DNA from 4 places in the Serratia rhizosphaerae genome. Region 2 is predicted to be linked to each of the others. Evidence: predicted binding sites of a transcription regulator. Region 2 holds the regulator's gene; each other region holds the start of a gene.

Region 1 (8,066 bases), 610 kb from region 2:
ACCCGTTTACCTGATGGACAGCTGATGGCGGTATTAGGGCTGGGCGATCGACCGGCGTCGCCGATGATCGCCCGGATCGTGTTTGAGCTGCGTGTGCCGCGGGTGTTGCTGGCGGCGCTCACCGGCGCGGGGCTGGCGCTGGTTGGCGCGTTGCTGCAGACCGCCACGCGCAATGAGCTGGCGGACCCGTTTTTATTTGGCCTTTCGTCCGGCGCATCGGCCGGGGCCGTTGCGGTGATTACGCGTCTGGGCGACCGCCTGGGGAACTGGACATTACCCATTGCAGCCTTTGTCGGCGGCCTGGTGTCCGCCATTGCCGTCATGCTGCTGTTGCGTTTGCAACAGCATAAAGGCGCGGAGCGTATTGTGATCAGCGGCCTGGCGATCTCTTTTTTGTTCGGCGCGATGACGAATTACCTGGTGTTCACCGGCGATCAGCGTGCGGCAAGCGCGATTCTGTTTTGGTCATTGGGCGGTCTGGGGCTGGCAAGCTGGCAAAATCTTTGGCTGGCGGCCGCCGCCAACCTGTTGCTGATAAGCTTTATCTGCTTACGCTGGCGGTCACTGGACGCTTTGCTTGGCGGGGAACAGACCGCCGTTTCGCTGGGAGTCCAGCTGACGCGGTTACGCAGTGAGGTATTTCTTTGCTGCGCGCTGGCGACGTCTGCATTGGTGGCGCTCACCGGGGTGATTGGCTTCGTCGGCCTGATGGTGCCGCACTTGGCGCGGCCGCTGTGCGGCGTGCGTCATTTGCCATTGTTGCCGCTGAGCGCCGTTATCGGCGCACTGTTGCTGACCGCCGGCGATGTGCTCAGCCGCACCCTGATGGCGCCGCAGGAGCTGCCGATTGGCGTGATTACCGCCGGATTAGGCGGCGTGTTTGTGCTGATGATTCTGTTTAAACGCTAAGTGCTAAGTCAGAGCCACCGCCGTGCCGGCGTCGTGATTGGGCTCAGCCGTTGCGCTGAGCCCGTATGACGTTTACTTCACCCCGACCACGCCGTGCTGTATAAACCAGTTCAGCATGCGCTGCCAGCCGTCCTGCGCGGCTTCGGCGTTAAAGCTCGGGCGGTAATCCGCGTTAAAGGCGTGACCGGCTTCAGGGTAAACCACGATCTCCGCATCGGCGTTGGCGGCGCGGATCGCCTGGCGCATGCTTTCCACGCTTTCCAGTGAAATACCGCTGTCCTGACCGCCGTACAGCCCCAGCACCGGGGTCGACAGATGGCTGGCGATATCAACCGGATGCTTGGGCGAATTCAGCGTCTTTTCCCCCACCAGTTTGCCGTACCACGCTACCGCAGCCTTGAGCTGCGGGTTATGCGCGGCATACAGCCAGGTGATGCGTCCGCCCCAGCAGAAACCGGTGATGGCCAGTTTGCTGGCGTCGCCGCCGTGCCGGGTCGCCCAGTGGGCGACGTGGTCCAGATCCGCCAGCACCTGGTTGTCCGGTACTTTGCTGACCAGCTTTTGCAGCAGGTCGCCGATCTCGCTGTAGTCGGCGGCATCACCCTGGCGGAAGTACAGCTCCGGGGCAATGGCCAGGTAGCCCTCTTTCGCCAGCCGGCGGCAGAGATCCTGAATATGCTGATGGACGCCGAAAATTTCCTGCACCACCAGGACCACCGGGAAAGGGCCCTGATGGTTAGCCGGCTTGGCAATATAGGCCGGCAGATTATCGCCCTGCGAGGGGATGGTGGTTTCCCCGGCGTGAATGCCCTGATCGTCGGTGTAAATTGTCGTATCGGCCAACGGCTCGGCGGCAGGGGCGAAGCTTCCCTGTACCGGTTCTAGTGTCATTGCGTGTTCGGTTTTCATGGCGGTCTCCATCCAAGAGAAGCGGAGCAAAGATTAACTATAGATAACAAGATGGCCGGTTGTCATCGCCGTTTTGTGGCGTTTGTCGGCTATGCTTGAGCCAGTGAAAACATGGCTCTTTGGGGTTATTAATGTGATTTAAATCACATAAAATATGTCGATCGCTGTCTGTTTCTTCTTTTGTGGTGATGTTAGTCACGAAAAATGGCGAAGATTTTCAGTAGAGTGCTTTTTTGTTCCTCCCAATAATCCTGATTTATGAGGAGTCTCGTATGTCTCAGTCTGATGTTTTTCATCTCGGCCTCACCAAAAACGATTTACAAGGGGCTCAGTTGGCAATTGTTCCCGGCGATCCGCAGCGCGTAGAAAAAATTGCCAAACTGATGGAGAACCCGGTGCATCTGGCGTCCCATCGTGAGTTCACCACCTGGCGCGCGGAGCTGGACGGCAAAGCGGTGATCGTTTGTTCCACCGGTATCGGCGGGCCGTCGACCTCCATCGCGGTGGAAGAACTGGCACAGCTGGGGATTCGTACGTTTTTGCGTATCGGCACCACCGGCGCCATTCAATCGAATATCAACGTCGGCGACGTGTTGGTGACCACCGCGGCGGTGCGTCTTGACGGCGCCAGCCTGCACTTTGCGCCGATGGAGTTCCCTGCCGTGGCCGATTTCGCCTGTACCACCGCGCTGGTCGAGGCGGCCAAGGAGAACGGCGCTGTGACCCATATCGGCGTTACCGCCTCTTCTGACACCTTCTACCCGGGACAGGAGCGTTACGACACCTATTCCGGCCGCGTGGTCAGCCGCTTCAAAGGCTCGATGGAGGAGTGGCAGGCGATGGGCGTAATGAACTATGAAATGGAATCTGCCACGTTGCTGACCATGTGCGCCAGCCAGGGGCTGCGTGCCGGCATGGTGGCCGGCGTGATCGTCAACCGTACCCAGCAGGAAATCCCGAACGCGGAAACCATGAAGCAGACCGAAAGCAAAGCGGTGCAGATCGTGGTGGACGCGGCGCGTCGCCTGCTGTAATCCGCTGTTTTTACGGGCCGTCATGCGGCCCGTTTCTCCCTTCCTGCGCGTTAAATTCAGCATCAGTACGTAAGCTGCGGCGCTGCCGGCGGTAAAAAGTTTTGCGCCTTTTCAGTCATACTCCCTTGTCTGTTGCCGCAACTTGAATTATTTAGGGTATAACCTTCAGCGTCCGCCCGCTTTGTCCACTCGCTGCGTTGGCGCTTTCTCAGACAATAATCAAGAGGATGTCTATGACCGCCCAAATTCTGCTCCACCCCTCGCTTGCGCCACTGGATGGCGGCATCAACTTTCGTGATTTAGGCGGCAACAGCGCTGCCGACGGACGGCGCATCAAGCGCGGCCTGTTGTTTCGTTCCGGCTCGCTGGAACGCCTGACGGAAAACGACTGTACGTTCCTGGCGGGCGTCCCGGTGCGTTCGGTGCTGGACTACCGCGATACCGATGAGGTGCAGGCCAAGCCGGATATTTTATGGCAGGGGGCGCAGTACCACCATTTCCCTGCCAACCCGCTGAGCAATGAAGTGAACGCCAACCTGGAAAAACTCACCAGCGAGACGCTGGCGACGTTTGATGCGCGTGCTTTTATGCTGGAGCTGTATCGTCGTCTGCCGTTTGGCAATGCGGCCTATCAGCAGCTGACGAGCCTGCTCGGCAACCCAGCGGAAGGGGCCATTGTGCAGCACTGTGCGGTTGGCAAGGACCGTACCGGGGTCGGCTCTGCGCTGGTGCTGTTTGCGTTAGGCGCGGACGAGGCGACGGTGGTGGAAGATTACCTGCTGACGGAAACCACGCTGGCCGCCTTCCGCGAACAGATGCTGGATCAGCTGTCGGTACGTCTGAATGAGTCTGCGCTGGCGCAGTTTGCCTATGTGCTGAGCGCCCGTGAAGAGTTTCTGATGACGGCGCTGGGCTGTATCCGCGAACAGTACGGCAGCACCGACCGCTGGCTGGAGGCGGAGTATGGCCTGGGCGCCAGCCAGCGTGCCGCGCTGCAGGCGCACTATCTGGAGTGAGGCGGCTATCGCCGCCGCGTTTAGCCGGGGTTTAAGCAGCCCCGGCGAGCATAGGATCTAACTATCACAGCGCCGTAAAGGAGCCTGTCTTTGAGTCTCAGCGACGTTATTCACTGGGTCAGCGACGTCGTGCGGCAGCACGAGGGCTGGGCCATTCCGATTATTTTCTTCCTGGCCTTCGGCGAATCGCTGGCGTTTCTTTCCCTGCTGCTGCCGGCGACGGTGATCCTGCTGGCGCTGGGCGCGCTGATCGGGGAAAGCGGCATCGCCTTCTGGCCGATCTGGGCGGCGGCGGCGGCCGGCGCATTCTTTGGCGACTGGCTCTCTTATTGGATCGGCTACCGCTATCAGGACCGCGTGGCCCATATGTGGCCGCTGTCGCGCAATCCGCAATTACTGGTGCGCGGCCATGCGTTCTTTGAACGCTGGGGCGTGCTGGGCATTTTCTTCGGCCGTTTCTTCGGCCCGCTGCGCGCGGTGGTGCCGCTGGTCGGCGGTATCTGCGCCATGCCGCAGCGCTATTTTCAACTGGCCAACCTGACCTCGGCGATGATCTGGGCGTTCGGCATTCTTGCGCCGGGGGCGTTCGGTATCAAGTGGTTAAGTCAGTGGTTTGCCTAGTTTGCGCAGCGTTGCGCATAATTGCACGGCAGATAAAATTCTGACTGGACATCCATACAGTCTCCCCTTAACGTGACGGGCAGCGGGCGCGAAGCGCCGGACGGTACGGGTTAACGGGAGGCAGGGTGGATACCAGCTTGGTGTACGGTATTGGCGGCGTGGTCATCGGCATGCTGTTGGGGTGGTTGATCGCCAACCTGAGGCAGCAGCAGAACCAGGCGCATCACGAAACGGAACTGCGTTTGCTGGAGCAGTCGCTGCAGCAGGCGCAGCAGGAGATTGCGGCGCGCCAGGAGGCGGCGCAGCGGCAGGAGCAGCAGCTGCGGCAAAACGATTTGGACCTGCGTAATCTGCACGGGCAGTTCGCCGCAGCGCGGGAGAAGCTACAACAGCTTGAACACTGGCGTGGCGAGTGTGAGCAGCTCAACCAGGAGCTGCGCGCCCAGCGCGAGGTCAACAGCATGCAGGAGGCCGAGCTGCGTGAGGTGACGATTCGCCTGGAAGAAACGCGCATGGCGGCCGAAGAGAAACAGCGGCTGCTGATCAACAGCGAGCAGCGGCTGACCACCCAGTTTGAGAATCTGGCTAACCGCATCTTCGAACACAGCGGCCGTAAGGTGGATGAACAGAACCGGCAGAGTCTGGATCGGCTGCTGCTGCCGCTGCGCGAACAGCTGGACGGCTTTCGTCGTCAGGTGCAGGACAGCTTTGGCCAGGAAGCGCGGGAGCGCCACACCCTGACTCACGAGATACGTAATCTGCAGCAGCTGAATGCGCAGATGGCGCGTGAGGCGATCAACCTGACCAAAGCGCTGAAAGGCGATAACAAAACTCAGGGCAACTGGGGCGAGGTGGTGCTCAGCCGGGTACTCGAGGCCTCCGGCCTGCGGGAAGGGCATGAGTATGAAACGCAGGTGAACGTGCGGCTGGACCATCAGAGCCGTATGCAGCCTGACGTGATCGTGCGTCTCCCGCAGGGGAAAGACGTGGTGATCGACGCCAAAATGTCGCTGGTGGCCTATGAGCGTTACTTCAACAGCGAAGATGAGGCGGAGCGCGAAGCCGCGCTGAATGAGCATATCGCCTCCCTGCGCGGGCATATCCGGCTGCTGGGGCGTAAAGACTACCAACAGCTGCCGGGGCTGCGCTCGCTGGACTACGTTCTGATGTTTATTCCGGTGGAGCCGGCGTTCTTGCTGGCCATTGATCGCGAGCCGGAGCTTATCAGCGAAGCGCTGAAGCACAATATTATGTTGGTCAGCCCGACAACGCTGCTGGTGGCGTTGCGCACCATCACCAACCTGTGGCGCTATGAGCACCAGAGCCAGAACGCCCAGCGCATTGCTGACCGCGCGGCGCGGCTGTATGACAAGATGCGCCTGTTCGTCGATGATATGTCGGCGCTGGGGCAAAGCCTGGATAAGGCGCAGGGCAGCTATCGACAGGCGATGAACAAACTCAGCGAAGGCCGTGGTAATCTTATCGGCCAGATCGAGGGCTTTCGCGCCTTGGGGGTTGAGGTGAAACGGCCGATAAACCCGCAGCTGGCGCAGCAGGCCAGCGAGCAGGAGCGGCAAGATGCTCAGGTGGCCGGTGACGCCGCCGGTGCGCTGCCAGGGGCAGAGGCAAAAGATGCTACCGACCAGGCGTCGCAGGGATGAAAACTGCGGCGAGGTGGGGTATTTCGTGGGGTTCTGGTACACTCCACAACTACAAAATTGACTGAATAGCAGGCAAGACAATGGCAGATCAATCGCAGGAAACCACAGATTTCGGTTTTCGTACCGTAGCACGTGAAGAAAAACAGGCCATGGTGGCCGATGTTTTTCACTCGGTAGCGGCCAAATATGACGTAATGAATGACCTGATGTCATTCGGCATTCATCGGGTCTGGAAGCGTTTTACCATTGATTGCAGCGGCGTGCGCCGCGGTCAGCACGTTCTGGATCTGGCCGGTGGCACCGGCGATCTGGCCGCCAAGTTCTCACGCATGGTCGGGGAACAGGGGCAGGTGGTACTGGCGGATATCAACGAATCCATGCTGAAGATGGGGCGCGATAAGCTGCGCGATCGCGGCATTGTCGGCAACATCAACTACGTGCAGGCCAATGCTGAAGCGCTGCCGTTCCCGGATAACTATTTCGACTGCATCACCATCTCTTTCGGTCTGCGTAACGTTACCGATAAAGACAAGGCGCTGCGTTCGATGTTCCGCGTGCTGAAGCCGGGCGGCCGTCTGCTGGTGCTGGAGTTTTCCAAGCCGCTGCTGGCGCCGCTGAGCAAGGCCTACGACGCCTACTCCTTCCATGTGCTGCCGAAAATCGGCGAGCTGGTGGTGAAGGATCCGGAAAGCTACCGCTATCTGGCGGAATCCATCCGTATGCATCCCGATCAGGAAACCCTGAAAGGCATGATGCAGAACGCCGGCTTCGACAACGTCAGCTACTTCAACCTGACCGGCGGCATCGTCGCACTGCACCGGGGCTTTAAGTTCTGATATGGACATGCCGATGCTGTTAACCCCGCTGCTGACCGGCGTGTTGGAAACGTCGCTCAATAGCCTGCTGTTCCGCGATCGCAGCATGAAGGCCGCGCGTCAGCGTTTGGCCGGCAAGGTGCTGCGGATTGAACTGCAGGAGTTTTCTGCGCCGCTGGTGCTGATTTTCAGCGAACAGCGGGTCGACGTGCTGGGGCAATCCGAAGATGCTGCCGACTGCACGGTGCAGACGCGTATTCCGGTGCTGCTGAAATTGCGTGACCGTCAGCAGCTGTCGCCGTTGATGCGCAGCGGCGAGCTGGTTGTCGAAGGCGATATTCAGGTGGTGCAACAGCTGGTCGGGCTGCTGGATTTGGCGGAGTGGGATCCGGCAGAGTGGCTGGCGCCCTACATCGGCGATATTGCCGCACAGGGTATTACGCAGGTGATGGGCAAAGGCGCCTGTCTGCTGAAGTCCGGCCTGCAGCGCCAGCAGCGCTACGTGGCGGAAACGCTGACCGAAGAGTGGCGCGTTGCGCCGGGGCCGCTGGAAGTGGTGTGGTTCAACGAAGAAGTGGACGCCGCAACCCGCAGTCTGGAAGCCTTATTGGCCCGCATGGACAAGTTGGAGGGTAAGCGATGACCCCTGGCGAATTACGCCGCCTGTACTTTATCGTTCGCGTTTTTCTTAGCTACGGCCTGGATGAGCTAATCCCTAACATGCGTCTGACCCTGCCGCTGCGTTTTGGCCGGCGTTTACTGTTCTGGATGCCGAACAAACACAAGGATCAGCCGCTGGGCGAACGTCTGCGTTTGGCATTGCAGGAACTGGGCCCGGTGTGGATCAAGTTCGGCCAGATGATGTCGACGCGGCGCGATTTGTTCCCGCCGCACATTGCCGACCAGCTGACGCTGCTGCAGGACCGCGTAGCGCCGTTTGACGGCGCGCTGGCGCGCAAGCATATCGAGCTAGCGCTGGGCGGGCCGCTGGAAGAGTGGTTTGACGACTTTGAACAACAGCCCTTGGCTTCGGCGTCGATTGCGCAGGTGCATACCGCCCGCCTGAAAACCACTGGCAAGGAAGTGGTGCTGAAGGTGATC
Region 2 (8,066 bases):
CCGAAAGCGGTCGCATTTTCGCGGTGCGGATGCAGTTTATTCTGGAAGAGCTGCAGCGTGCGGCGGATGAGATTCAGCAGATCAGCCAACACTCACAGGGGACAGTGGCGATGGGGCTTTCTTCACTGCTGGCGCTGACGGTGCTGCCGATGCTGGCCGACGCGTTCCGAAAACAGTTCCCGCAGGTAAATCTGGTGCTGCAGGAAGCCCAGCTCTCCACCCTGCTGCCCGCGCTGCGCGAAGGCCGGCTGGATTTCGCCGTCGGTTCCATCAGTCCGGAACTGCCTTTAGAAGATCTGGTGCGCGAGCCGCTGTTCAATGCGTCATTTTGCATCGTCGCCCGCCGCGGTCATCCGCTGGCCAACGCTCGCTCGCTGGATGCGCTGCGCCAGGCCAAATGGCTGCTGCCGGAAACCGATATGGGCTATTACCAGCATCTGCAATCCGTGCTGGGTGATTTTTATCAACAGCTGGAAACGCCGCCGGTGCGCTCGGACTCTGTCATCTGCGGCCTGAATATGGTGCTGGCGTCTGACTACCTGACCATTGTGGCGCGCGCGATGGCGCGTCCGCTGCATTTGCAGGAACAGGTGGTCACGCTGCCGATTGATACCCTGCCGCAGGCGCAGTATTGCGTGCTCTATTCGCAGAGATCGCCGCTAACCGTAACGGCGCGGCGTTTGCTGGATTTGCTGCACGGCCAGTGTCAGCGCTACGCCTGGTAAACTTATTCCACCACGCGGATTTCGAAACTGTGGGTCACCGTTGCCGCCTGACTCAACATCAGCGATACCGAGCAGTACTTTTCAGCAGACAGGTTGACCGCACGCTCCACCACCTTGTCACTCAACCCTTTACCGCTGACGATAAAGTGCAGATTGATCGCGGTAAAAGTACGCGGCGCCTCATCCCGCCGCTGCGAGCTGAGTTTCACCTCGCAGTCACGCACGTCATTGCGGCCCTTTTGCAGAATCGACACCACATCGATCGCGCTGCAACCGCCCACCGACATCAGCACCATCTCCATCGGACTCGGCGCCTTTTCCCCGGCGCTACCATCCATTAACACCTGATGACCTGACGCGGACTCACCGAGGAAGGTCAATCCTTCCACCCATTTCACTCTTGCCTGCATACTGCTCACTCCGGTTAATTTCTTAAAATCAGACTACGCTTTCGCGCTGAAACTGGCAATGGAACCTGATGCCGGTCATGCTGAAGCGAGACAACAGAAGACACTCGCCTCACTCTATGCTACAAACAAACCGCAATAACTCTTTTTGGACACCGACTTTCAGGGATCTGCCCAAGGAAAGCATCTTAAATGAGATGTTAACAGAATGTAGCTTGCAGCACTGACAGCAAGTTAATATGCTAGGGCAATAGCGTATTTTACGGCACGCCTCAAAACCTGTTTATAGCCCGCATGCATTACCGGTTATCAACGCGTTTAACAGGGAGCTCCGATCCCTGTGTTACAAAGGCAGCGATTACAACAGAGGATAATAGCGAATGGTTCTCGGCAAACCGCAAACAGACCCGACTCTCGAATGGTTCCTGTCTCATTGCCATATCCACAAATATCCATCCAAAAGTACGCTGATTCACCAAGGTGAAAAGGCTGAAACGCTCTACTACATCGTGAAAGGCTCCGTTGCGGTGCTGATTAAAGATGAAGAAGGCAAAGAGATGATCCTGTCCTATCTCAACCAGGGGGATTTCATCGGCGAGCTTGGATTATTTGAAGAAGGCCAGGAGCGCAGCGCCTGGGTGAGAGCGAAAACCGCCTGTGAAGTAGCTGAAATTTCCTATAAGAAATTCCGTCAGCTGATCCAGGTCAACCCGGATATTCTGATGCGCCTTTCCGCGCAAATGGCCAGCCGCCTGCAGGTCACCTCAGAGAAAGTGGGGAACCTCGCCTTCCTTGACGTTACCGGCCGCATTGCGCAAACCCTGCTGAACCTGGCGAAACAGCCGGACGCCATGACCCACCCTGACGGTATGCAAATTAAAATCACGCGTCAGGAAATTGGTCAAATCGTCGGTTGTTCACGCGAAACGGTCGGCCGTATCCTGAAAATGCTGGAAGATCAAAACCTGATCTCCGCGCACGGCAAAACCATTGTTGTTTATGGCACGCGTTAATTAATCAGAAAACGGCGCATTCGCGCCGTTTTTTATGCCGGTAGCGGCTTATACCGCATTCACCACATCCTGCACCGCACGTTCAAAACGCGCCATCCCCTCTTCAATATCCTGCAGCTCTACCACCAATGACGGCGCAAAGCGGATAACGTTAGGCCCGGCGTTCAGAATCATCACGCCATGCGCGGCGGCGGCGGCCAGGAAATCCCGCGCCTTATTCTGGTAAGCCGCACTCAGCTCGGCGCCGATCAACAGCCCCATGCCGCGAATATCGCTGAAAATACCGTACTTGTCGGCCAACTGCTGCAGTTTCTCCACGTAGAGCGCATGACGCTGCGCGATACCGTCCAGCACCTGCGGCGTGTTGATCACGTCCAGCGCCGCCTCGGCCACCGCGCAGGCCAACGGGTTGCCGCCGTAGGTGGTGCCGTGCGTGCCGACCTGCATGGCAGAGGCAATCTCCTCGCTGGTCAGCATCGCGCTGACCGGGAAGCCGCCGCCCAGCGCTTTAGCGGTGGTCAAAATATCCGGCGTCACGCCGTAATGCATATAGGCGAACAGCTTGCCGGTACGCCCCATGCCGCTCTGCACCTCATCAAACACCAGCAGCGCCTGGTGCTTATCGCACAGAGCGCGCACGCCCTGTAGGAACTCGGCGTCCACCGGCGTAATGCCGCCTTCGCCCTGAATCGGCTCCATCACTACCGCGCAAGTGCTGTCATCCATCACCGCCTTGACCGCCGCCAGATCGTTGTACGGCACATGCACAATATCGGCCGGCTTTGGCCCGAAGCCGTCGGAATACTTTGCCTGCCCGCCGACCGAGACGGTAAACAGCGTCCGGCCGTGGAAGGCGTTATAGAAGGCGATAATTTTGGTTTTGTACGGGCTGTGACGGGTAATGGCATAGTGGCGCGCCAGTTTGAAGGCCGCTTCGTTGGCCTCCGCGCCGGAGTTGGCGAAAAAGACCCGATCGGCAAAGGTGGCGTCAATCAGTTTGCTGGCCAAACGCAGCGCCGGCTCATTGGTGAACACATTACTGGTATGCCACAGGGTTTCGCTTTGCTGCTGCAGCGCCGCCACCAATGCCGGGTGGCAGTGGCCCAGCGCAGTTACGGCGATGCCGCCGGAGAAGTCGATATACTCCTTCCCTTCGCTGTCCCACACGCGGCTGCCCAGACCTTTGACCGGCACAAACTGCGCCGGTGCATAAACCGGCAAAATCACCTTATCGTACGTGCTGCGGTTCACCGCGTATTTTTCCGTCATTATTGGGTTCCACCTCAAGAGATTGGTTTTTTAATAGCGCCAGCAAAGTGACAATATAATCACAAAATATGCATAAAAAACCAATTAAGGGCAAACCAAAATCGCCAATCATAACGAAAAATTTATAACCGATTAACTTTTAAGGAAATTACTCAGCAGCACGTGCCCCTGCTCGCTAAGGATGCTCTCCGGATGGAACTGCACCCCTTCCAGCGCCAGTGTGCGGTGGCGAATCCCCATAATCTCATCGCGTACGCCGTCACGCTCGCTCCAGGCGGTAACCTCAAAACAGTCCGGCAGCGTTGCTGCGTCCAGCACCAGCGAATGGTAGCGCGTTACCGTCAGAGGATTGTTCAGCCCGCGAAAAACGCCGCGGTCCGTATGGCGAATTGCCGAGGTTTTGCCGTGCATCACTTCGCGCGCGCGCACCACATCGGCGCCGAATGCCTGCCCCAATGCCTGATGCCCCAGACAGACGCCGAGAATCGGCAGCTTACCGGCAAAATGCGTAATGGCCGCCAGCGAAATACCGGCCTCGTTCGGCGTGCAGGGGCCGGGGGAGATCACCAGATGCTGCGGCGCCAGCCTGTCAATATCGGCCAGCTGCAGTTCATCATTGCGCTTTACCAGCACCTCGGCGCCAAGCTCGCAAAAGTATTGATAAAGGTTGTAGGTAAAAGAGTCGTAGTTATCGATCAGCAGCAGCATGGCGGTTCAACGGCCTATGATTTGGGGAGTAATTTCCTGGTACAACAAGACGGCAACCGCCTCAGCCCGGGAGCTTACCGCAGTAAGCCGCCGGGGTGAAGGCGGTTGCCGATGCATTACGCGAAGAAAAGATTACTTTTTACGGCCGCCCATAATCGAACCCAGCACGCCGCGCAGGATCTGCTTGCTCAAATCACGCGCCATGCTCTTGGCGGCGGTTTGTACAATGCCGTCGCGCTTGCCGCCGCGCGGGCCGGTGGAGCCGAACAACAGCTCATTCAGGCTGCCCATCAGGCCGCCGCCGTTTTGTTGCTGGCCGGCCTGCGGCGCGGCTTTATCCACCGCTTGCGCATCCTCGCCCACGGTGGCGAAGCCTTCGGACGACAGCTTCTCATAGGCCGATTCGCGATCCACCATCTCTTCATAGCGGCCGTACAACGGCGATTTATTGATGGCGCTGTTCAGCCCTTCCGCCCCCAGCATGCCCATTTTGGACTCCGGCGCGATCACCATCGCACGCTCCACCACGTTGGGCCGTCCTTTCTCATCGAGGAACGACACCAGCGCTTCCCCGACGCCCAGCTCGCCAATCACCGTTTCCGCATCAAAATCCGGGTTGGCGCGCATGGTCTGCGCCGCAGCCTTCACCGCCTTCTGGTCGCGCGGCGTAAAGGCGCGCAGCGCATGCTGAACGCGGTTGCCCAGCTGGCCAAGCACGCTGTCCGGAATATCCAGCGGGTTTTGCGTCACAAAATAGACGCCGACGCCTTTGGAACGGATCAGGCGCACCACCTGCTCAATTTTGGTCAGCAGCGCCGGCGGCGCATCGTTGAACAACAGGTGCGCCTCGTCAAAGAAGAACACCAGTTTCGGCTGTTCCGGGTCGCCCACTTCCGGCAGTTGCTCAAACAGCTCCGCCAGCAGCCACAGCAGAAATACCGAATAGAGTTTCGGCTGGTTAATCAGCTTATCGGCCGCCAGCAGATTGATCATGCCATGGCCGTTGGCATCGGTCTTCATCAGATCGTTGATGTCGAGCATCGGCTCGCCGAAGAACAGGTTGGCGCCCTGCTCCTCCAGCGTCAGCAGGCCGCGCTGGATGGCGCCGACCGACGCACTGGAGATATTGCCGTACTGGGTTTTGAACTGTTTGGCGTTGTCGCCGACGTACTGCACCATCGCGCGCAGATCTTTCATATCCAGCAGCAGCAGCGCATTGTCGTCGGCAATTTTAAACACCAGCTGCAGCACGCCGCTTTGCACCTCATTCAGATCCAGCAGACGCGCCAGCAGCAGCGGGCCGAGATCGGACACCGTGGCGCGGATCGGGTGGCCCTTCTCGCCGTAAATATCCCACGGAATAATAGTGCTGGCCTGCGGCTGCCAGTCGGTCACGCCGATCGCCGTCAGCCGCGCCTGCAGTTTTTCATTCGGCACCGCCTCGGTGCCAATCCCCGACAGGTCGCCCTTCACGTCCGATAAAAACACCGGCACGCCGATGCGTGAGAACTGTTCGGCCATTTTTTGCAACGTCACGGTCTTACCGGTACCGGTCGCACCGGTAATCAGGCCGTGGCGGTTGGCCAAGGCGGGCAGAATCGCCAGATCCTGAACGGGTTTACCGTCTTTCATCGCCTTGGCGATAATCCGTGCTTCACTCATTTACTGTTCCTTTGATGACGCTAACGCGGCGCAGATGCGCCTGTGATGCCATAAAGCTATAAGCGCGACGGAAGCTCGTCAAGCGCTTAGCCGCGCAGCCCCAGCTGTTCTTTCAGCGATTTCAGGTAGCGGCGGCTGACCGGCACCGCATCGCCGACCGACATAATCATCTCCGCGGCCCCGCCTTCTTCAAAACGAATTTCCCGCACTTGCTCCAGATTCACCAGATACTGGCGGTGACAGCGAACCAGCGGCGTGCGGCTCTCCAGCGTGCGCAGCGTCAGTTCGGTAAAGCACTCCATGCCGTCGTTACGCACCACATACACGCCGCTGGCGCGCGAGCGGATGGCGATCACCTCGTCAAAACGCAGCAGATAAATCCGGCTGTGCCCGGCGCAGGGGATATATTTCAAATAGCCGGCGCTTTCCGGCAGTGCAGCGATATCCTGCGCCGTATGACGCTGCTGCAGACGCTGCAGGGTTTTCTGCAGCCGCTGCGGCTCCGCCGGCTTCAGCAGGTAGTCAAAGGCGTGCTCCTCAAACGCCTGCAGCGCATACTCATCGTACGCGGTGAGGAATACAATATGCGGCATCCGGTTGGGATCGAGCATGCCGACCATCTCCAGGCCGCTGATGCGCGGCATCTGGATATCCAAAAACACCACGTCCGGCTGCAGCCGGTGGATCTGGCTGATGGCCTCAATCGCATTTGCACATTCGCCGATAATGCACACCTCCGGCTCGGCGGCCAGCAGATGACGCAGGTTGTCGCGTGCCGACGGCTCATCATCAACAATCAATATATTCAGCATCAGGCGGCGCCCTCCAGTGGAACATGCAGTGTAATGCGGGTGAACGCCTCCGGTTCACAGCTGACCCGCACGCCATACTCTTCGCCGTAGCGCACGCGGATACGCCGGTCCACCAGGCTCATGCCCAGCCCGTCGCCCGGCGTTTTTTCCTGATACAGGCCGGCATTGTCCGTGACCTGCAGCAGCAGGCGCCCGCCCTCGCTGCGGGCGTCGATGGTGATGCGCCCGGTACCCAGCAGCTGCGAGGTGCCGTGCTTGATGGCGTTTTCCACAATCGGCTGCAGGGAAAACGCCGGCAGACGCACCGCCAGCAGGCGGTCCGGCAGCGACACCACGATCTCCAGTCGATCGGCAAAGCGCGCCTGTTCAATTTGCAGATAGGCGTTAACGTGTTCAATCTCGTCCGCCAGGCTGACTTCGTCATCCGAACGCTTGAGATTCTTACGGAAGAAGGTCGACAGATACTGCACCAGTTCGCAGGCGCGATCTCCGTCGCGGCGAATCACCGCCACCAGCGTATTTAGCGCGTTAAACAGGAAATGCGGATTCACCTGCGCATGCAGCAGCTTGATTTCCGACTGTGCCAACAGCTGTTTATGCCGTTCATACTGGCCGGCCATAATCTGCGCCGACAGCAGGCTGGCGATGCCTTCTCCCAGGGTGCGGTTGATGGTGCTGAACAGCTTGCTTTTCGGCTCATACAGCTTGATGGTGCCGATCACCCGCTGATTTTCGCCACGCAGCGGAATGACCAGCGTCGACCCCAGCTTGCAGTTGCCGCTGATCGAACAGCTGTAGGAGAGTTCATTGCCGTCGGCATACACCACTTCGTTATTATCGATGGCGCAGCGGGTATGGGCCGACGAGATCGGCGTGCCCGGCAGATGGTGATCGTCGCCGATGCCGATAAACGCCAGCAGTTTGTCGCGATCGGTGATCGCCACCGCGCCGATACCCAACTCCTGATAAATCACCCGCGCCGCCTTCATGCTGTTTTCCCGGTCGAACCCCTGACGCAAAATGCCTTCGGTGCGCTCGGCCAGCTTCAGGGCTTTGGAGGAAAACGCGCTGGTGTACTTTTCAAACATCGCCCGCCGGTCGCGCAGGATCTGCATAAACATCGCCGCGCCCACGGTGTTGGCAACCAGCATCGGCAACACGATATAGCCTACCAGACGCAGCGCCTCGTCAAACGGACGGGCGATGGCGAGAATAATGCCCATCTGCAGGATTTCTGCGGCCAGAGTGACGCCAGCGACAAACAGCGGATTAAACAGCAGGTCGAGACGGCCGCGCCGCAGCGCCAGGCTGTGCACCAGCCCGCCGACCAGGCCTTCTGCCACGGTGGACACCGCGCAGGCCACGTCGGTCATGCCGCCGAGGGTATAGCGATGCATCCCCCCGGTCAACCCGACCAGAAACCCGACCGACGGCCCGCCCAGCAGGCCGCCCAGCACCGCGCCGATAGCG
Region 3 (8,066 bases), 790 kb from region 2:
CGTTAACGCGCGGCTAAACGCCGCGCACTGCGGCGGGGGAGCCTTCCCCCGCCCTCGTTTCAGGTGCGGGACGGCTGTCCGCCCGCCAGCCGCCGATCGGCGCGCAGTACCAGCAGGGTGCGCAGCAGCAGCGCCAGCATCAACAGCAGCTCCAGCACTAATGCCGCCAGCAGCGCATGCAGATAGTCACCCGGCGACGCATGCAGCACCTGCACCAATACCGTCCCCAGCAAAATCGGCCCCAGCCCCAGCGACGTTTGTTGCACCGTCGCCAACAGGGCGCTGCCGGAGCCGGCATGCTCGACCGGCACATCAGCCAGGCCAATACGGAAGAAACCGCTGACGATCAGCGCCTGACCGGCACCGATCAGCAGCGTTGCCGGGATTAAATTGACGATGCCCGGCTGCGGCCATACCAGCAGCACAGTCAGCATCAGCGCCAACAGCCCGCCGATCTGGATCAGGCAGCCAAACAGCAGCGTGCGCACCTTGCCGAAACGCTCAATCACCGTGCTGCTCAGCAGCGAGGAAATAAAGTACGCCACCCCGAGCGCAATAAACGCATTGCCCGACTGGAACGCATTCAGTTTCGCCCCCGCCTGCAGCGTCAGCGCCATCACAAACATAAAACCACTCCAGCAGGAGAAGAACAGAATGGCGATGGTCAGCCCGAATCTGACGCTCGCCAGCCGCAGCAGCGCCGGCGGCAGCAGCGGGAAGTTATTGCGCCGTTCCTGGCGCCGTTCCACACGCCACAGCTGCAGCAACAGCGGCCCACTGAGGGCCAGCAGCGCCAGACACGGCCACGGCCAGTGCCACACCGGCCCCAGCGCCAGCGGAAACAGCAGGCAAACGATGGTCAGCGCCAGCAGCAAGGTGCCCGGCCAGTCGATATTGACCCTCCGCTGCGCGCGCGTGTCCGGCACCCAGCGATGGGCGCAGACCAGCACCAGCACGCACAGCGGAATATTGATCAAAAAGACGCTGCGCCAGCCGTAACCGGCGATATCCAGCGAAATCAGCAGCCCGCCCAGCACCTGGCCGATAATAAACGCCAGCCCGCCGATGCCGCCGTACAGGGCCATCGCCCGAGCGTGCTCGCGCCCGCGCAGGCAAACGTGAATGGTCGCCATGATCTGCGGCACGATCATCGCCGCGCCGACGCCCTGCAGCGTACGCGCCAGCAGCAGCAGCCAGACCGAGTTCGCCAGCCCGCACATCAGCGAGGCCAGGGCAAACAGCCGCACGCCCCATAAAAACAGGCGGCGACGCCCCAGGTTATCCCCCATCCGGCCGCCCATCGCCAGACAAACGGCAAACGCCACGCCGTAAACCGCGACGATCAGCTCCAGCTGCGTCGGCGTGGCGTGCAGCGACTGCGCCATCGCATCCAGCCCGACGTTAACGATGGAAAAGTCGATCATCGGCAACAGTTGCCCCGCCAGTAAAATTATCAACCCCGCACGGCCCAGAACGGCCGCGGATGATGGTGTGCTCATCGTGTCCTACCCTTGTATCAAACCAGGAATGTGACTAGCATCACCATTAAATTAAACGGGTACCAGTTCTTGATTATCATGGTATAAAAACTACCGGTCTTATTGCGGAGGGAAACTATTTATGTCTGAAATTACATCCCCAACCGACGCTGGACAGGCGGATAACCGCAAGCAGCTGGGCGCATTTCTGCGCGCACGCCGTGAAAGTCTCGACCCGAACCGGCTTGGCCTGCCGCGCATGCGCCAGCGCCGTACGCCCGGCCTGCGCCGGGAAGAAGTGGCGCAGTTGGCCGACGTCGGCATTACCTGGTACACCTGGCTGGAGCAGGGGCGGGCGATTCAGGCCTCGACGAAAACCCTGAGCGCCATCGCCCACGCGCTGCAGTGCAATGAGGCGGAAACCCATCATCTGTTCAGGCTGGCCGGTCAAAGCCTGCCGGCCAGCGCCCAGCACGGCGGCTGTGAAAAACTGTCGCCTTATGGACAACGCCTGCTGGATCAGCTTGATCCGCTGCCGGCGATCATTTCTAACGCACGCTTTGATATTCTGGGTTTTAACCGCGCCTACTGCCTGTTGATGGGAGTCGATCTGGCGACGCTGCCGCCCGAGGACCGCAACTGCATCTATCTGGCGTTCACCCACGAGCAGTGGCGCGCCAGCCAGTTAGACTGGGACGATATCATGCCGAAAATGGTGGCGCTGTTCCGCGCGCAAATGGCGGAACACCTGGGCGACCCGGTCTGGGAACGGCAGCTGGCGCGCTATCTGTCGGTCTCGGAGGATTTTCGCGCGCTGTGGGAACGCCACGAGGTGCGCAGCATCGATAATAACGTCAAGCGCTTCCTCCACCCGCAGGTCGGGGAAATGAGCCTGCGGCAGAATAACTGGTGGTCGGCGCCGCGTAACGGCGACCGGATGCTGGTGTATATGCCGGCGGATGAACAGAGTGAGCGCCGCCTGCAACAGCTGACCGGCGGCGCGGGATAACGGCGGGCGGTGGCCCGCACGGTTAACGTTGGATCAGGTAGCGGATGGTCGGCCCGTCCTGCTGGATATCCAGCACTTTGTAGCCATGATTACGCGCGTCGAGCGGGATGTTGTTGATCGACTGCGGGCAATCGCTGATCACCTCCAGGATTTCGCCGGCCTTCAGCTGCGGCATCGCCTCCAGCGTCGCTACCGCCGGATAAGGGCAGGGTTCACCCAGCATGTCCAGACGGTAATCCGGCACTATCGTTTGTTGCGTCATCACATACTCCTCGCATCAACCCGTTCCGCCCGCGCTTTCGCGCGGAAAAAGCGTTTTTCCCACCACAGCATGGCGACCAGCGCCAGCGCCAGCAGCAGGTAAGTCACCAGCAACCCGCCCGTCGGGCCGAAGACCTCCAGCAGGTTGATCTTGTCATAGTCGGTGGCCAACGACGGCGCCAGCGTATCCCAGTAGTAGGCCAGCAGCGTCGCGCCAATAATATTGCCGAGCCCGACCCACCAGTAGTGAACCTGCCCTTCCACCGCGCGGTACATCCAGCCGGTTTCACAGCCGCCGGCCAGCACAATGCCAAAGCCGAACAGCAGACCGCCAATCAACGCGTTCGGGCCGGCCCACATGATTTTGGGCGCGACGCCCAACTGCACATAGCTGAAGATGCCGATCGCGCTGACCGCCATGCCTAAAATAATCGCCCGCGCCATATGGGTCCGGCCGGTAATCCACAGGTCGCGAAACGCCGAGGTGAAGCAAATCTGCGCCCGCTCGATCAACAGCCCGAAGGCAATGCCGAACAGCATGGCGATGCCCAGCTTCGGCGCATCAAACAGCGTCCATAGCGACCAGGCGCTCATCAGCAGGAAGACAAGCATCCCCAGACGAAAACGGCGGCGCGCCTGTTGCGGCAGCTGGGTCAGCGGCGCGGCGGCCTGCACCTTCTGCAGTTTTATCGGTACGCGGAACAGCGGCAACAGGGTGAATTTAGCGCCAAAGTAAGAGCCGGCGGCGGTCGCCAGCGCAAACAGCCAGGCGTGCAGCGAAAACTGCGGGATGCCGGTAAAAAATGCCGCCAGGTTGCAGCCCATTGCCAGACGCGCGCCAAAACCGGCGATAATGCCGCCCAGCAGCGCCTGCACGATGCGGATACGATGCTGCGGCCGGCGCAGCTTGATATTGTTGGCCCACAGCGCGGCGGCGATGCAGCCGGCAAACATGCCGATAATCATCCGCCCGTCGATACGCGTCAGCGGCGTGCCCTCCAGCCCAATCACCTTGAAGTAGGCCCACTGCTCGGGATGCAGCCCCAGCCATTGCAGGACGTGGCCGCCCCAGCGGGTAAACTCCCCGGTGACCGCCCAGAAGGTGCCGGTGAGGCCAAAGTAATAGGTAGCCAGCAGGCCGGCGGCGATCACCGCCGGCAGCGGCGCCCAGAAACGCACCAGATAGTCAGTTTTAAATTGTTGCCAGTTCACGGCATCCCCTGCCCGTTAAATCATTCAGAAAAACCTTGCAAATGATACGCCATTTAGCGTGAAAAGGCAGATTTCAGACATAAAAAAACCAGCCCGCAGGCTGGTTTTTCAACGGATTGACGAATCCCTATTATGCGTCGCCGAAACGACGACGTGGTGCGCGCTCACGGTTAGCGCTACCGCCACGACGCTCGCCGTTGCCGGCTGCGTTGCCGCCTTCACGACGCTCGCCGAAAGAACGACGTGGGGCGCCTTCACGACGTTCGCCGTTAAACGGACGACGGTTGCCGCCGTCGCGACGCTCGCGGCGATCGTGCGGCTGTGCATCACCCAGCAGCTGCATGTTCATCGGCTTGTTCAGAATGCGGGTGCGAGTGAAGTGATTCAGGATCTCGCCCGGCATGCCTTTTGGCAGCTCGATGGTGGAGTGGGAACCAAACAGCTTGATGTTACCGATGTAACGGCTGCTGATGTCGCCTTCGTTGGCGATAGCGCCCACGATATGACGCACTTCCACACCGTCATCACGGCCCACCTCAATGCGGTACAGCTGCATTTCGCCAACGTCACGACGTTCGCGACGCGGACGGTCACCGTCACGACGGTCGCCGCGGCGGTCATCACGGTCGTTGAACTCACGCGGTTTACGCGGCTTGAACACCGGATCCGGCGGCAGGATCAGCGGACGTTCGCCCTGCGCCATTTTCAGCAGCGCGGCGGCCAGCGTTTCCATTTCCAGCTCTTCTTCCGGCTGCAGTTTAGCCAGCAGCGCGCGGTACATATCCAGATCGCTGCTTTCCAGCTGCTGCTGAACTTTGGCGGCGAATTTCTCCAGACGGCGCTTGCCCAGCAGTTCTGCATTCGGCAGTTCAACTTCCGGGATGGTCAGCTTCATGGTGCGCTCGATGTTGCGCAGCAGGCGACGTTCGCGGTTTTCCACGAACAGCAGCGCGCGACCGGCACGACCGGCACGGCCGGTACGACCGATACGGTGAACGTAAGATTCTGCGTCCATCGGGATGTCGTAGTTTACCACCAGGCTGATACGCTCAACATCCAGACCACGCGCCGCAACGTCGGTGGCGATCAGGATATCCAGGCGGCCGTCCTTCAGGCGCTCCAGGGTCTGCTCACGCAGCGCCTGGTTCATGTCGCCGTTCAGCGCGGCGCTGCTGTAGCCGTTACGCTCCAGCGCTTCCGCCACTTCCAGCGTTGCGTTTTTGGTGCGTACGAAGATAATCGCCGCATCAAAGTCTTCCGCTTCCAGGAAACGCACCAGCGCTTCGTTCTTACGCATGCCGTACGCCGTCCAGTAGCTCTGGCTGATGTCCGGACGGGTGGTGATGCTGGACTGGATGCGCACTTCCTGCGGCTCTTTCATAAAGCGGCGGGTGATGCGGCGAATCGCTTCCGGCATGGTGGCGGAGAACAGCGCGGTCTGATGTTCAGCCGGGATTTCCGCCATGATGGTTTCAACGTCTTCGATAAAGCCCATACGCAGCATTTCGTCGGCTTCATCCAGCACCAGACCGCTCAGGTTAGAGAGGTTCAGGGTGCCGCGCTTCAGGTGGTCCAGCAGACGGCCTGGGGTACCCACCACGATTTGTGGGCCCTGACGCAGGGCGCGCAGCTGTACGTCGTAACGTTGGCCGCCGTACAGGGCCACGACGTTTACGCCGTTCATGTGTTTGGAGAAATCGGTCATCGCTTCAGCAACCTGTACCGCCAGTTCGCGGGTTGGCGCCAGCACCAGGATTTGCGGTGCCTTCAGAGAAGCGTCGATATTGTGCAGCAGCGGCAGCGAGAACGCCGCAGTCTTGCCGCTGCCGGTTTGTGCCATACCCAGCACATCGCGGCCGTTCAACAGGTGAGGAATACACTCAGCCTGAATAGGTGATGGCTTAACATAGCCCAGGTCGTTCAGAGCAGAAATGATCGGAGCAGACAGCCCCAGGTCAGCAAAAGAGGTTTCAAGCTCAGTAGTCATGTACACGTGCCTCATTAATAATGGCTGCCAGTCTACATAACTCATCGCGAAAATTTTCAGTCATTTTCATTGAAAAGTGTGAACCGGCTCAATTTAGATTATAAAACGAACAAAAAAGCCCTCACCCGTTAAGGCGATAGCGATGGCAAAACGCCATGGTCTATCCGGCAGAAAATTAGTGTTCGTCAGCTATTGCTGGTCCGATTCCGATAGGTCGTCTTGTTCTTGGCCCAAAAGCGCCAATTCCAACAATGCATAGCGGTGCTCAACAAAGTTATGAACGTTGTTAGCGACCGTCAGTTTGAACAACGCCGAAGCGGAGTTCTTGTCCCCCAGACTCAGGTAGTGTTTACCCAAATAGAAGTCAGTTTCACTGAGATGCTCAGCGAGCGAAGTGTTATCCGTTGCATCCGCCTTGAGGCGTTCCATCAGCGTGTTTTCGCTGATATCGCCCAGGTAGAATTCGACAATATTCCATCCCCATTGCCCTCTGTCCGCTTTGTCATAACGCTGCTGGAGCGCGGTGACGGCCATCTTGGGATCGATTTCTCTTTCCACCAGATACAGCCATAACGAACGGAAGGGATCGTTTGGGTCGTCTTGATAAAACGCCTGCAGATCATCCTGCGCCAACGGGAAGCGGCCGCCATAATACAGTGCGATGCCCCGGTTTAAACGCGCGTAATTGTAAGTTGGATCAAGCTCTAGTACAGAATCAAACGCTTCATAGGCAGCATCAAAATTGCCTGCCTGCGTTAAGTAAATGCCCAGGTAGTTGAAAACTTCCGGCATATCAGGACGTATCGCCAGCGCTTGTGAAAAATCATTGCGCGCCAGTGCACGTAGCCCGAGGCTATCATACAGCACACCGCGCTCATATAAAAGCTGTGCGCGTTCATCGTCCGTCAGTGCCCGGCTGGCAAGTATTTGTTCCATGCGCGCCAGGATCACTTCCTGCTGCAGCGTCGGCTGCAACGGGATCGCCAAAACTTCGTCTTTACGCCAATCATTGTTGCTGCATCCTGCCAGCATGAGCGCTGTCGCAACGTAACACCAGCGTAAGAAAAGCTTCATTTCCCACTCCCGAAGACAAACATTGGATAACGTCCTGTCCTCCGCTTGCTAAAACGCGGATATCCTACCCGCGCGTATACGGACAGCCCCCGCCCTGCGGCGGGGAACTGTCAAAACTGTGTTACAGTTTATTCTGCTTCAGGCGCAGCAGGAGCCGCCGCTTCAGAGGCAGTGGCTTCCTTGATGCTCAGGCGCACACGGCCCTGGCGATCAACTTCCAGCACCTTAACCGGCACTTCCTGGCCCATCTGCAGATAGTCGGTCACTTTCTCAACGCGCTTGTCGGCGATCTGAGAAATATGCACCAGACCTTCTTTACCGCCGCCGATGGCCACAAAGGCGCCAAAGTCAACGATACGGGTCACTTTACCCTGGTAAATGCGGCCAACTTCGATCTCGGCGGTGATCTCTTCAATACGACGAATCGCGTATTTTGCTTTCTCACCGTCGGTCGCTGCGATTTTCACTGTACCATCATCTTCGATTTCAATGGTAGTGCCAGTCTCTTCGGTCAACGCACGAATCACAGAGCCGCCTTTACCGATCACATCCTTAATTTTGTCCGGATTGATCTTCATGGTATGGATACGCGGTGCAAACTGAGAGATATCGCCGCGCGGCGTGCTGATCGCCTGTTCCATCACGCCCAGAATGTGCAGACGCGCACCCTTGGCCTGGTTCAGCGCCACCTGCATGATTTCGCGGGTGATGCCTTCAATTTTAATATCCATCTGCAGCGCGGTGATGCCGTCACGGCTACCGGCCACTTTGAAGTCCATGTCGCCCAGGTGATCTTCATCGCCCAGAATGTCCGACAGTACCACAAAGTTCTCGTCTTCTTTTACCAGACCCATGGCGATACCTGCAACCGCAGCCTTGATTGGCACGCCTGCATCCATCAGAGCCAGAGATGCGCCACAGACGGAAGCCATGGAAGAAGAACCGTTGGATTCAGTGATCTCGGACACCACGCGAACGGTGTACGGGAAATCTTCCGGTTTAGGCATCATAGCCAATACGCCGCGTTTCGCCAGGCGACCGTGAC
Region 4 (8,066 bases), 2.0 Mb from region 2:
AGATAACATATATGCCGCGATGCCAGCCCGGTGCATCACCCGGCTGAAGGCGCATTGATATGCCACCTGGGTACAACTTCAATCAATTGGAATATAGGGTAGCGCTTGCCGGAGGGATTGATAAGAGCAAGCCGGTGATAATGCGTCGACCTGCTCATAAACAGTACAAAATTACGGGATATTGCGCGTTTTTTGCGTCTCGCCCGGAAAAATCAGAAGTAGCTGACAAACGGCGCGCTGTCCGGCGCGACGACTTTACTGGCCGCCTTCAGCTGCGGCGTGCCCAGATACAGGAAACCGACGATTTCGTCCTGCTCACGGCAGCCGAACGCTTCACGCACCTGCGCATGCGCGGTCCAGGCGCCGGTGCGCCAGATACCGTTAAACCCTTGCGCCAGCGCGGCCATCTGCATCGCCTGCACCGCACAACCGGCGGACACCACCTGCTCCCAGTGCGGCACCTTGGGGCTGTCGCTGCAATGGGCGATCACGGTAATAATCAGCGGCGCACGGAACGGCGCCTGTCTAGCCTTGTCAATCGCCGCATCGTCCAACCCATCCTGCCGGGCGGCCGTCTGCAACAGCTGGCTGAAACGCTCGAGCCCCTGCTCTTCAATCAGCACGAAACGCCAAGGCTGCAGCGCGCCGTGGTCGGGCGCGCGTAAACCGGCATTGATAATATTTTGCCGTATTTCACCACTCGGCGCAGGGGCCGCCAGGCGAGCGGCCGAACGGCGGTTCAACAACAGATCCAGCGCATCCATCACAAACTCCTGATAACAATTTTCATTTTCATCACGGTAGCACAGCTAAACAGCAAGTTACAGCATTGACAATAACGGCTGTCGACGGTGATTTAAAGCTGACATTTGGCTGGCCGCTCATTAGGATAACGGGACATCCTCAGCCCATGTTTGGAGAAAACATGCATACTTTGTGGCGTATCATTGCCGGAACGTTCAGGTGGACATGGCGTCTGCTGAATTTTGTCAGAGAGTTTATTCTCAACCTGTTTTTAATCGTGCTGATTTTGATCGGCGTCGGCATCTATTTTGCCTTCCAGAGCACCCCGCCGGCTGAAAGCACCCGCGGCGCACTGTTGGTCAACCTGAGCGGCATGGTGGTCGATCAGCCCAGTATGAAAAACCGCCTGCTGCAGCGTAGCCGCGAATTCCTCGGCGCTTCCGCCAGCGAACTGCAGGAAAACTCTCTGTTCGATCTGGTCGACAGTATCCGCAAGGCCAAGGACGATAAAAACATTACCGGACTGGTATTGCAGCTGAATGATTTCGCCGGCGCCGATCAGCCGTCGCTGCAATATATCGGCAAGGCGTTGCGGGAGTTCCGCGACAGCGGCAAACCCATTTACGCCATTGGCGACAGCTATAACCAGACACAGTACTACCTGGCCAGCTACGCCAACAAGATCTACCTGTCGCCGCAGGGCAACGTCGACCTGCACGGGTTTGCCACCCACAACCTGTATTACAAAACCCTGCTCGACAAACTGAAGGTCAGCACCAATATCTTCCGCGTCGGCACCTATAAATCGGCGGTCGAACCGCTGCTGCGCGACGATATGTCGCCGGCCGCACGCGAGGCGGACAGCCGCTGGATAGGCAACCTGTGGCAGAACTACCTGGACACCGTGGCAGCCAACCGCCAAATCACGCCGCAGCAGCTGTTCCCCGGCGCCGCCGGCGTTCTCAGCGGTTTACAGGCCGCTCAGGGTGACACCGCCAAATATGCGCTCGACAACAAACTGGTGGATGAGCTGGCTTCACGCACCGTGATGGAAAATCAGCTGGTCAAGGCCTTTGGCTGGAACAAACAGACCAACGATTTCAACGCTATCAGCATTTACGACTATCAACCGACGCCAACGCCGGAACAGGGCGGCCAGATCGCCGTGGTATTCGCCAGCGGCGCCATCATGGACGGCCAGCAGACGCCGGGCACGGTCGGCGGCGACACCACCGCTGCGGAACTGCGCCAGGCGCGTCTGGACCCGAAAGTGAAAGCCATCGTACTGCGGGTTAACAGCCCGGGCGGCAGCGTCAGCGCTTCCGAGGTGATCCGCTCCGAACTGGCGGCCGCCCGCGCCGCCGGCAAACCGGTGGTGGTCTCAATGGGCGGCATGGCGGCCTCCGGCGGTTACTGGATCTCTACGCCGGCGAACTACATTATCGCCAGCCCGAGCACGCTGACCGGCTCGATCGGCATCTTCGGCGTGATCAATACCTATCAGGACACGCTGGGCAGCATCGGCGTGCACACCGATGGCGTGGCGACCTCGCCGCTGGCCGATCTGGCGGTGACCAAAGCGCTGCCGCCGGAGTTTGCACAGATGATGCAGCTCAATATCGAGAACGGCTACAAGCGCTTTATCGGCCTGGTGGCGGACTCGCGTAAAATGACGCCGGAACAAGTGGATAAAATCGCGCAGGGTCACGTCTGGACCGGCAGCGACGCCAAAACCAACGGTCTGGTCGATCAACTGGGCGACTTCGATGACGCGGTGAAAAAAGCCGCCGAACTGGCCAAGCTGAAACAGTGGCAGCTGAACTGGTTTGTTGACTCGCCGAGCATGGCGGATATGGTGCTCAGCCAATTTGGTGTCTCCATCCACGCCATGCTGCCTGCCGCCCTCCAATCCATGCTGCCGGCGCCGCTGGCCTCGGTGGCAATGGCGATGAAAGAGCAGCCGGGTTTGTTCAATAACATGAACGATCCGCAGAACCGCTACGCCATTTGTCTGACCTGCGGCGAAGTCCGATAAGTCATTAATCTTCAGCCCGGCGCAACGCCGGGCTTTTTTTCTGGATTTATCGTCCTATAATTCAGCCCATCTTATTCTCTACCGATTCCCTGCCATGCAAAAAAAATCCATTTACGTCGCCTATACCGGCGGCACCATCGGTATGCAGCGTTCCGAACAGGGCTATATCCCCGCCTCTGGCCACTTACAGCGCCAGCTGGCGCTGATGCCAGAGTTCCATCGCCCGGAAATGCCTGACTTCACCATTCATGAATATGCGCCCCTGATCGACTCCTCCGATATGACCCCGGAAGACTGGCAGCATATCGCCGACGATATTAAAGATAACTATCACCGTTACGACGGCTTTGTGATCCTGCATGGCACCGACACCATGGCGTTCACCGCTTCCGCGCTCTCCTTTATGCTGGAGAATCTGGATAAGCCGGTCATTGTGACAGGGTCACAAATCCCGTTAGCGGAACTGCGCTCCGACGGGCAAACCAACCTGCTGAACGCGCTGTATCTGGCCGCCAACCATCCGGTGAATGAAGTCAGCCTGTTCTTCAACAACAAACTGTTCCGCGGCAACCGCACCACCAAGGCGCATGCCGACGGCTTTGACGCCTTCGCCTCGCCCAACCTGCCGCCGCTGCTGGAAGCCGGTATCCACATCCGCCGTCAAAGCGGCATTGCGTCGCCGGCCTGTCATGGTGAGCTGAAGGTGCACAATATTACGCCGCAGCCGATCGGCGTGGTGACCATTTACCCTGGCATCTCCGGCGCGGTGGTGCGCAATTTCCTGCTGCAGCCGGTCAAGGCGCTGATTTTACGCTCCTACGGCGTTGGCAACGCGCCGCAAAAAGCGGAACTGGTCGATGAACTGCGCGCCGCGTCCGAACGTGGCATCGTGGTGGTCAACCTCACCCAGTGCATGTCCGGGCGGGTGAATATGGGCGGCTACGCCACCGGCAACGCGCTGGCGCATGCCGGCGTCATCAGCGGTTTTGATATGACCGTCGAAGCCGCGCTGACAAAACTGCACTATCTGCTGAGCCTGCCGCTGACGCCCGCCGAGATCCGCCAGCAGATGCAGCAAGATTTGCGCGGCGAACTGAGCGCCGCGGGCTAAAACACCGGGAGAGACGATGAACAGCGCCCTGTTATTGATTGATTTGCAAAACGACTTCTGCCCCGGCGGCGCATTGGCGGTCACAGATGGCGATGCCGTCATCGCGGTGGCCAACCAGGCGATCGCCGCCAGCCACGACCGCGGCGACTGGGTGGTTGCCAGCCAGGACTGGCACCCGGCGCAGCATCGCAGTTTTGCCGTTAACTCATCAGGGAAAATCGGCGAGTTGGGTGAGCTGGAAGGATTGCCGCAGGTCTGGTGGCCGGTGCACTGCGTCCAGGAAAGCGCCGGCGCTGAATTTCATCCGCGCCTGCAGCAGCGGCAAATCGATGCGGTATTTCGCAAGGGGCAGGATCCGGCCATCGACAGCTACAGCGCGTTTTTTGATAACGGCCACCGAGCAAAAACCGCGCTGGATGATTGGCTGCAACAACGAAACGTCAGCACGCTGACGATCATGGGGCTGGCAACCGACTACTGCGTAAAGTTCAGCGTGCTGGACGCCCTGCAGCTGGGTTACGCCGTTCAGGTCATTAGCGACGGCTGCCGCGGCGTCAACCTGCAGCCCGATGACAGCGACCGGGCGCTGCAGGCAATGCAGCAGGCCGGCGCGCAATTAGTGACCTTGTCACAATTTCTGCAGCGCTAAACGACAAACGGGCGATCTGACATCGCCCGTTTGCACACTGCGCCCTGCCCGCCGCTTACTGCGGTTTCAGCTTAATCAGCGGCTCTGCGGCGAACTGCTGCTTCAACTCTTGCTTGCTCTTCATCACGATCTGACCGTCGGTGCCGATGCTCATATGTTGCGGATCGTGGTTATGCATTGCCTGCCACAACATCACCGCCTGCAGGCTGTTTTCTTTCTGTTCCGGCGTCAGCGCCACGCCGTCCGGCCATTTACCCAGCTCAACCGCCTGCGCCAGGCGCTGGTAAATCTCCGGCGTCATCGCCGCAACCAAATCCTTCACGTCCATCAGGGCCGTCCTTCACTATTCCTACTGCCGTTGAATAATAGCTGAATCGATTTTTCTAAAAAATTCGCTCAGCCTGCCGTCTTCTCGCCGTTGGCCGCGTCGGTAAAACTCAGCGAGGCGGAGTTAACGCAATAACGCTCGCCGGTCGGCTGCGGGCCGTCGGGGAACACGTGGCCCAGGTGCGCATCACAGTTACCGCAGCGAATCTCAACTCGCTGCATATTATGTGAATTATCATCAAGATAGCGGATGGCGTCGTCGGACACCGGCTCATAGAAACTTGGCCAGCCGCAGCCGGAGTCATACTTGCTTTCGGAATAAAACAGCGGCGCATTACAGCAGAGGCAGTGGTAGAGACCATCGCGTTTGTTCTGCAGCAATTTGCCGGAATACGGCGCTTCCGTACCGTGTTCCTGGGTCACATAACGTTGTATTTCATTCAGTTCCGTGACCGGGGTGTGGGGGGCGTGATCTTTGCTCATAGATGCGATTCCCGAAATATGGATAATGTCAACGAAAACAATGATTAATGATAACAAAAAATTAACAGCGCTGCAGGCCTTTTTAGCCTAAACTGTAGCGCATAAAGTCTACGCCAGGGCGTTATGTGACAGTGATCACATATCTGACCCGAGCGCTCTTTAAAACTCAGCGGTTTGCCCCCATTTGCCTAATGAGGCCGAACGCAAACGGAATGTACAATAAGCGTGCAAACTCAGCTTTCCGCTTTGACTTGCCGCAAGAATTGACACGATTCCGCTTGACGCTGGGTAAGGTTTTTGTAATTTTACAACCAACCTTTTATTCACTAACAAATAGCTGGTGGAATATATGACTATCAAAGTAGGTATCAACGGTTTTGGCCGTATCGGCCGCATTGTTTTCCGTGCTGCTCAGGAACGTTCCGACATCGAAATCGTTGCAATCAACGATCTGTTGGACGCAGAGTACATGGCTTACATGCTGAAGTATGACTCTACCCACGGCCGTTTCAACGGTACGGTAGAAGTTAAAGACGGCCACCTGGTTGTTAACGGCAAAACTATCCGTGTTACCGCAGAGAAAGACCCGGCTAACCTGAAGTGGAACGAAGTCGGTGTTGACGTTGTTGCTGAAGCCACCGGTATCTTCCTGACCGACGAAACCGCACGTAAACACATCACCGCAGGCGCCAAGAAAGTTGTGCTGACCGGCCCTTCCAAAGATGCGACCCCAATGTTCGTACGCGGCGCCAACTTTGAAAAATACGCTGGCCAGGATATCGTTTCCAACGCATCTTGCACCACTAACTGCCTGGCTCCGCTGGCTAAAGTCATCAACGACAAGTTCGGCATCGTTGAAGGCCTGATGACCACCGTTCACGCTACCACCGCAACGCAGAAAACCGTTGATGGCCCGTCTCACAAAGACTGGCGCGGCGGCCGCGGCGCATCCCAGAACATCATCCCTTCTTCTACCGGCGCAGCAAAAGCGGTAGGCGTTGTTCTGCCTGAACTGAAAGGCAAACTGACCGGTATGGCGTTCCGCGTTCCGACGCCAAACGTATCTGTGGTTGACCTGACCGTGCGTCTGGAAAAATCTGCCACCTACGAAGACATCAAGAAAGCCATCAAAGAAGCCGCTGAAGGCGAGCTGAAAGGCGTTCTGGGCTACACCGAAGACGACGTGGTTTCTACCGACTTCAACGGTGAAGTGCTGACTTCCGTATTCGATGCCAAAGCAGGTATCGCACTGAACGACAACTTTGTGAAACTGGTTTCCTGGTACGACAACGAAACCGGCTACTCCAACAAAGTACTGGATCTGATCGCTCACATCTCCAAATAATGGCGTGATGTACAGCTGATTAATGAGGGCGACATTGATGTCGCCCTTTTTTATTGGTTTTTCTCCCCTGCTCAGCAAGAGTATATGGCGATAGATAAGGTGACGCGATGAACGAAAAAGTTTTCACCCTGCCCATCAGCAAACAGATTTCTCCGTATATCAGTCAGCGACAGCTGGACGCGTTAAGCGTCGTGGTGGTGTCTCACCCCAAAGTCCGCGCGGCGGTGACGCTGCAAGGCGCGCATTTAATCAGCTGGCAGCCGAGCGGCGAACGGCCGGTCATCTGGCTCAGCGAGAACACCCCGTTTAAAACCGGCAGCGCCATCCGCGGCGGCGTACCGATCTGCTGGCCATGGTTTGGCCCGGCCGGCAAGCCTTCGCACGGCTTTGCGCGTAATCAACCCTGGCGCCTGACCGCACATGACGAAGATCAGGATGGCGTCATCCTCACTTTTACGCTGCAGGATAACGAACAGACCCGCAAGCTGTGGCCGCACGCCTTTACGCTAATCGCCCGCTTCAAGCTGGGGGAAAGTTGTGAGATCGAGCTAGAGTCTCACGGTGACTATCAGGCCACCGCGGCGCTGCACAGCTACTTCCAAATCGGCGATATCGCCAGAGTCAGCGTTGCCGGGCTCGGGGAAACCTATCTGGATAAAGTGGCAAACGGTGCCGAAGCCCGCCAGAGCGGCGAGGTGACCTTCAGCGGCCAGACCGACCGGATTTACACCCAGCCGGCGGCCTGCAGCCTGATCAGAGATCCAGCGCTGCAGCGCACGATTGAAGTCCAACACCATCATATGAGCGATGTGATCGCCTGGAATCCGGGGGCAGAACTCTCCTGCAGCATGGCGGATATGGCCAACGACGGCTACAAGACCATGGTGTGCGTTGAAACCGGACGGCTCAGCAAGCCGCTGCGGGCGCAGGGGGAACAACCGGCCCGTCTGGCGGTCACCTTCCGCTGCCGCAAAGACGCCTGACCCGCAGGTACGACAGATAAGCAAAAGGGGCGATAGCGCCCCTTCAGAGTGCTGACAAAGTTAGTTATTAGGGAGAGCGTGGCGATGGGGTCGTAGCGGCGTAAGCCGCCGGACAAATTTGCCGGGAGCAAATTTGAACAACCGACAGGTTGGCCCGTAGGGTGGGACGCAGGGATGCGTCCCATAATGCCCCTCGTTACGCTAGGCCCGTATATCTCGGGCCATCAGACGATTTTGTCATCAACCCCAAGGGGCGATAGCGCCCCTTTTCTCTTACCGTACATCCGCGATCAGAAGGTGTACGTGACACCGCTCCACAGCATGCCGTCGTAAGATTTGTCCACCATCGGGCTGTCCTTGACTTCATCCGACAAGCGCACATAGCGTCC

Evidence for each region. The regulator CRP, encoded in region 2, controls carbon source genes, mostly activating them, when cyclic AMP is high. The targets are predictions, from matches to a motif close to ATGTGANNNNNNTCACAT.
Region 1: udp (uridine phosphorylase) is a predicted target of CRP. The motif match lies at 1,950-1,967, and genes of this name have one in related genera.
Region 3: yrbN (protein YrbN) is a predicted target of CRP. The motif match lies at 6,024-6,041, and genes of this name have one in related genera.
Region 4: msrB (peptide-methionine (R)-S-oxide reductase MsrB) is a predicted target of CRP. The motif match lies at 5,473-5,490, and genes of this name have one in related genera.

What each region holds. Positions count from the first base shown of each region.
Region 1 is NZ_CP041764.1:1,843,432-1,851,497, reverse strand. It holds gene FO014_RS08740 (FecCD family ABC transporter permease) at 1-909, shown strand, start outside; gene FO014_RS08735 (dienelactone hydrolase family protein) at 982-1,818, opposite strand; gene udp (uridine phosphorylase) at 2,091-2,852, shown strand; gene FO014_RS08725 (tyrosine-protein phosphatase) at 3,086-3,868, shown strand; gene FO014_RS08720 (DedA family protein) at 3,959-4,489, shown strand; gene rmuC (DNA recombination protein RmuC) at 4,615-6,150, shown strand; gene ubiE (bifunctional demethylmenaquinone methyltransferase/2-methoxy-6-polyprenyl-1,4-benzoquinol methylase UbiE) at 6,231-6,986, shown strand; gene ubiJ (ubiquinone biosynthesis protein UbiJ) at 7,000-7,608, shown strand; gene ubiB (ubiquinone biosynthesis regulatory protein kinase UbiB) at 7,605-8,066, shown strand, end outside.
Region 2 is NZ_CP041764.1:2,452,384-2,460,449, reverse strand. It holds gene FO014_RS11385 (LysR substrate-binding domain-containing protein) at 1-725, shown strand, start outside; gene FO014_RS11380 (OsmC family protein) at 728-1,135, opposite strand; gene crp (cAMP-activated global transcriptional regulator CRP) at 1,513-2,145, shown strand; gene argD (bifunctional acetylornithine/succinyldiaminopimelate transaminase) at 2,194-3,414, opposite strand; gene FO014_RS11365 (aminodeoxychorismate synthase component II) at 3,547-4,122, opposite strand; gene FO014_RS11360 (helicase HerA-like domain-containing protein) at 4,255-5,784, opposite strand; gene btsR (two-component system response regulator BtsR) at 5,871-6,596, opposite strand; gene FO014_RS11350 (sensor histidine kinase) at 6,596-8,066, opposite strand, start outside.
Region 3 is NZ_CP041764.1:1,662,964-1,671,029, forward strand. It holds gene FO014_RS07820 (luciferase-like monooxygenase) at 1-17, shown strand, start outside; gene FO014_RS07825 (MFS transporter) at 60-1,499, opposite strand; gene FO014_RS07830 (helix-turn-helix transcriptional regulator) at 1,621-2,487, shown strand; gene yedF (sulfurtransferase-like selenium metabolism protein YedF) at 2,510-2,749, opposite strand; gene yedE (selenium metabolism membrane protein YedE/FdhT) at 2,749-3,960, opposite strand; gene FO014_RS07845 (DEAD/DEAH family ATP-dependent RNA helicase) at 4,091-5,947, opposite strand; gene yrbN (protein YrbN) at 5,937-6,017, opposite strand; gene nlpI (lipoprotein NlpI) at 6,137-7,021, opposite strand; gene pnp (polyribonucleotide nucleotidyltransferase) at 7,150-8,066, opposite strand, start outside.
Region 4 is NZ_CP041764.1:4,454,222-4,462,287, reverse strand. It holds gene FO014_RS20740 (NAD(P)H nitroreductase) at 213-764, opposite strand; gene sppA (signal peptide peptidase SppA) at 926-2,779, shown strand; gene ansA (asparaginase) at 2,874-3,890, shown strand; gene pncA (bifunctional nicotinamidase/pyrazinamidase) at 3,907-4,539, shown strand; gene FO014_RS20720 (YeaC family protein) at 4,595-4,867, opposite strand; gene msrB (peptide-methionine (R)-S-oxide reductase MsrB) at 4,936-5,349, opposite strand; gene gapA (glyceraldehyde-3-phosphate dehydrogenase) at 5,699-6,694, shown strand; gene FO014_RS20705 (D-hexose-6-phosphate mutarotase) at 6,802-7,677, shown strand; gene FO014_RS20700 (MipA/OmpV family protein) at 7,968-8,066, opposite strand, start outside.